Regions from separate parts of the Methylobacterium sp. Gmos1 genome, predicted to be linked through region 2. Evidence: riboswitches for the same ligand, from Rfam matches in the RefSeq annotation. Region 2 holds a riboswitch; the other holds the start of a gene.
What was found. Region 2 has a riboswitch for glycine ahead of ACS5PV_RS15490 (D-amino acid dehydrogenase). Riboswitches for the same ligand answer to the same signal wherever they lie in the genome.
Positions count from the first base shown of each region.

Region 1: linked by a shared signal. The riboswitch ahead of ACS5PV_RS21495 (D-amino acid dehydrogenase) and the one ahead of ACS5PV_RS15490 (D-amino acid dehydrogenase) in region 2 are both predicted to bind glycine.

Region 1 is NZ_JBSNCC010000012.1:110,558-112,947, forward strand. Features, by position in the region: gene ACS5PV_RS21495 (D-amino acid dehydrogenase) at 1-1,092, opposite strand, end outside; glycine riboswitch at 1,229-1,333, opposite strand; gene ACS5PV_RS21500 (CobW family GTP-binding protein) at 1,424-2,386, opposite strand.
Region 2 is NZ_JBSNCC010000007.1:7,814-10,203, reverse strand. Features, by position in the region: gene ACS5PV_RS15490 (D-amino acid dehydrogenase) at 1-763, opposite strand, end outside; glycine riboswitch at 820-912, opposite strand; glycine riboswitch at 916-1,013, opposite strand; gene ACS5PV_RS15485 (alpha/beta fold hydrolase) at 1,450-2,390, shown strand, end outside.

The DNA of each region.
Region 1 (2,390 bases), on a different contig from region 2:
GGCGGTGGCGGCGGAAAAGTTGCCGGCATTCGGGAAAGTGCGCCGGGCGTTCTCCAGGATCGCCGCGACGCGCGCGGCATCGAGGTGGCGAGTGTAGCCCGACAGTTCGGCGGTGCCGGCGACGCGCAGGTGGGTGCCGAGGTTCGAGTAGACCAGCTTGTACTCGTCGTCGGTGAGGCTGACCTGCGGGGCGCCGTTATGGCCCTCGATCGGGATCGAGACCGAGTAGCCCTTGGCCGGGTAGATCGCCAGGTTGACGCCGTAGCGGCGCAGGAACGGCGCCGACCACGCGCCGAGCGAGACGACGACGTTCGGGGCGGTGAGCCGCTGGTGCCCGCCCGCCACCATCGCCTCGACGCCGGTGATCCGGTCGCCGCTTGGCGAGAGCAGCAGGCGCGTCGCCTCCGAGCCGTACAGGAAGGTCGCGCCCATCGCGGCGGTGCGGGCGGCGAGCGCCTGGGTGAAGGCGCGGGCGTCGCCGCTCTCGTCCTCCGCCGTGTAGGTGGCGCCGACCACGTCGTCGATGGCGTGGGCGAAGGCCGGCTCGATCGCCAGCACCTCGTCGCGCGAGACCACCCGGCGCTCGCAGCCGTGCTGGCGCATCAGTTCGGCGACGGGCTTGGCCGCCTCGAACTCCCGGGCGTCGCGATAGAAATGCAGGATGCCGAGGGTCTTCTCCGCGTAGGACAGGTTCTCCGCGGCGCGGATCTCCTGGAGCTTGGCGCGGCTATAGGCGCCGAGCCGCACGATCTCGACGGTGTTGCGGCGTGCCCGCTCGGGGGTGCAGTTGCGCAGGAAGCCGGCGATCCACGACCACTGGTGCCGGTCGAGGCGGGGCGTGAACAGGAGCGGCGCCTTCGCGTCGAACAGCCACTTCATCACCTTGAGCGGCGCCGAGGGGTTCGCCCACGGCTCGGCGTGGCTCACCGAGATCTGACCGCCATTGGCGTAGCTGGTCTCGAGGCCGGCGCCGCCCTGGCGGTCGATCACGCAGACCGACAGGCCGGCCTTCGCGGCCCAGTAGGCGGTGGCGGTGCCGACGACGCCGGCGCCGAGCACGATGAGGTCGAAGGAGGTTTTCTGTCCCGACACGCGTTCCATCCTTCCCGCCGGTCTTGCGGCAGGTCGCAGGAGTTGGAACTCTGTTCGGGTGGCCTGAGAGATTCGCCGGGCCTTGCGACCCGGCTTGCTCCATCGGCGGGCGTCGAAGCGCCCTCTCCAGAGTGCCCTCTCGATCGCGGTCCTTCTACCTGAGAGCTTCGGCGCGCAGCACGGCTGGCACGCCTTTCCCCTTCGGTGCCGGCGCGAAGCCGGTCTCTCCCGCGATCGTCAACGGACGGCCGAGGCTGTAGCACGGCCGTAGGGTTGCGCAAAAGAGCAAAGATCGGTCGCTCCCGCGCGAGGCGGGATCGACCGCTCCCGCTCAGGCGCGGCAGGCCTCGAAGCCCTTCCGGATGGCGTCCGGATCGAGGTGGCGGCCGATGAACACGACGCGGGATTCGCGCGGGTCGCCCGGCTTCCACTCGTCCTGGAGGTCGCCGTCGAGGATCATGTGCACGCCCTGGAAGACGAAGCGGCGCGGCTCGTCGGGGAAGCTGACGATGCCCTTGCAGCGCAGGATGTCGGGGCCCTGGACCTGGGTCAGGTCGGAGATCCACGGCATGAACTTGTTCGGATCGACCGCGCCGGGGATCCGCGCCGAGATCGACTGGATCTCGTCGGAATGGTGGTGATGGTGGCCTTCCTCCAGGAAGTCCGGCTCGACCTCGATGATGCGCGATAGGTCGAAGGCCTTGCGGTCGAGGACGGTCGCGAGCGGCACGGCGCAGTGCTGGGTGCGGTGGATCTCGGCGGACGGGTTGATCGACCGGATCTGGCGCTCGACCGCGTCGAGGCCGGCCTCGTCGACGAGGTCGGACTTGTTGAGCAGGATCACGTCGGCGAAGGCGACCTGGTTCTTGGCCTCGGGGGCGTCCTTCAGGCGCTCGGACAGCCACTTGGCGTCGGCCACCGTCACCACCGCGTCGAGGGTGGCGGCCTCGCCGACGTCCTGGTCGACGAAGAAGGTCTGGGCGACGGGAGCGGGGTCGGCGAGGCCGGTGGTCTCGACGATGATCGCGTCGAACTTGCCCTTGCGCTTCATCAGCCCGTCCATGATGCGGATCAGGTCGCCGCGCACGGTGCAGCAGATGCAGCCGTTGTTCATCTCGAACACTTCCTCGTCGGCGCCGACCACGAGGTCGTTGTCGATGCCGATCTCGCCGAACTCGTTGACGATCACGGCGTAGCGCTTGCCGTGCGGCTCGGTGAGGATGCGGTTGAGGAGGGTGGTCTTGCCGGCGCCGAGATAGCCGGTGAGCACCGTGACGGGGATCTTGTCGGACATGCGG
Region 2 (2,390 bases):
CGTCGACGTCGAGCGGCTCGGCGATCGCGGGGGCCGCCCGGTCGTCGCCGGCGGAGGACCGCCGGCGGATGCGCCAGCCCTCGCCCGCCGGCACGATCGCCTCGATCGCGGAATCGTACAGGAAGGCGACGCCGCGCCGGGCGCAGGCCTCGGCGAGGCCGCGGGTGAACTTGTGGATGTCGCCGGTCGAGTCCGAGGGCGTGAAGAAGCCGCCGTGATACGTCCCCTGCAGGGTCGGCTCGATGGACCGGATCTCGTCGGGGCCGACCGGGTCGCGCGCGAGCCCGCCCTTGCGCAGGAGCGTGTTGACGGCGAGCGCCTTCTCGAAGCCGGCGCGGTCCCGGTAGAAATGCAGGATGCCGCGCTGCTCCAGGTCGAAGTCGATGCCCTCGCGCTCGGCCATGGCGAACATCTGCCGGCGGGCGGCGAGCGCCAGGCGCACGGTCTCGACGGTATTGGCCTCGTAGTGCCGGATCTGGCCGATGAACTCGGCCATCCAGGAATACTTGTGCCAGCTCGGCTTCGGGTTGACGAGCAGCGGCGCGTCGCGCCGCATCATCCACTTGAGGCCCTGGAGGATGGTCGCCGCCTTGTTCCAGACCTCGGCGTTGCTGACCGAGAGCTGGCCGCCATTGGCGAACGAGGTCTCCATGCCGGCGTAGCGGTTCCGGTCGAGGACCGTGACGTCGTAGCCGCGCTCGCGGAGCGCGTAGGCGGTGGTCACGCCGGTGATGCCGGCGCCGATGACGGCGATGTGGGGCATGGATCTGGCTTTCCGTGAACGCGTGCGAAGGCGGGATGACCCCGCCCATGCGCCCCATCTGTCACGGTACCTGAGAGCGTCGTCCGCCCGCTGGCGCAGGCAGACATCCCCTTCGGTGGACGGCCTGTTGCAGCCGCCTCTCTCCAGATCGTCCTGACGACACGGTCCTTCTGCCTGAGAGTTTCCGGGGCGGTTGCTCCGTCGGCGCCGAGGGTGCGCGAAGCCCCTCGATCTCTCCCGCATCGTCGTAGTGGACGTCGACACTCGTATCGGCACCTGCCCTAGTCGTCAAGTCGAATTCGACGGCAATTTTTGCGGAACGACAAGACGAAGACGAGACATGCATCGACTTGCCAAACAACATCGCAGTCTTGAACGGCGCGCACGCCGACACGGCCGGACCGCGGGGCGGTCCGGCCGTGTCGTGCGAGCCCGTGGACGATCCGTCGGCCGCTGCATCGGGGTCGAGCGTGGCGTTTCCCGTCCGGGCGGACCCTGGACGACGCGCCAGCCGCTGTTCAAGACCGTTCGGGAACACTGCCATTCCTGCAAGGAATGATGGCGAGGACCGCCCACGATCATCGGCGGCTCCGGTGTGCCCCGCGCACGCCTGTTGCCCGTCCCGGCCCGGGGCGCGATACTCGCCGGCCGTTCAAACAAAAGACCAATGTTGCGGAGGAAACGTCATGGGTGCCTTGGGTGTGCTGCGGACCGCGACGGCGGCCGCGGCCCTGTCGTTGGTCGCGCTCGCGGCGCTCGCCGCGGACTACCCGGCGCCCCGGGAGGGCGACTGGACGATCAAGGACTTCACGTTCCACACCGGCGAGGTGCTGCCGGAGCTGCGCCTGCACTACACCACGGTGGGCGATCCCAAGGGCGAGCCGGTGGTCGTCCTGCACGGCACCACCGGTTCGGCGGCCAGCATGCTGACGCCCGGCTTCGCCGGCGAGCTGTTCGGCCCCGGCCAGCCGCTCGACGCGGCGACGCACTACATCATCCTCCCGGACGCGATCGGCCACGGCCGGTCGTCGAAGCCCTCCGACGGGCTGAAGGCGAAGTTCCCGCGCTACAACTACGACGACATGGCCGAGGCGCAGTACCGGCTGGTCACCGAGCATCTCGGCCTCAAGCACGTCCGGCTGGTCATCGGCAACTCGATGGGCGGGATGCACGCCTGGATCCTCGGCGTGAAGCATCCCGGGTTCATGGACGCCCTCGTGCCGATGGCGTCGCAGCCGAGCGAGATGGCGAGCCGCAACTGGATGCTGCGCCGGCTCCTGACCGAGACCATCCGGCGCGACCCGGCCTACGCGAACGGCGCCTACACGACCCAGCCGCCGTCGCTGCGGGTCGCCAACGTGTTCTTCGCCCTCGCCACCAGCGGCGGCACGCTGGCCTTGCAGAAGCAGGCGCCGACCGGTGAGCTCGCCGACAAGCTCGTCGATGCCCGCCTGGCGGCGCCGTTCACCGCGGACGCCAACGACTACGTCTACCAGTGGGATTCGTCGCGCGGCTATGACCCCTCCCCGGGCCTGGAGGCGATCTCGGCGCCGGTGCTGGCGATCAACTCGGCGGACGACGAGCGCAACCCGCCCGAGACCGGGATCATGGAGCGCGAGATGAAGCG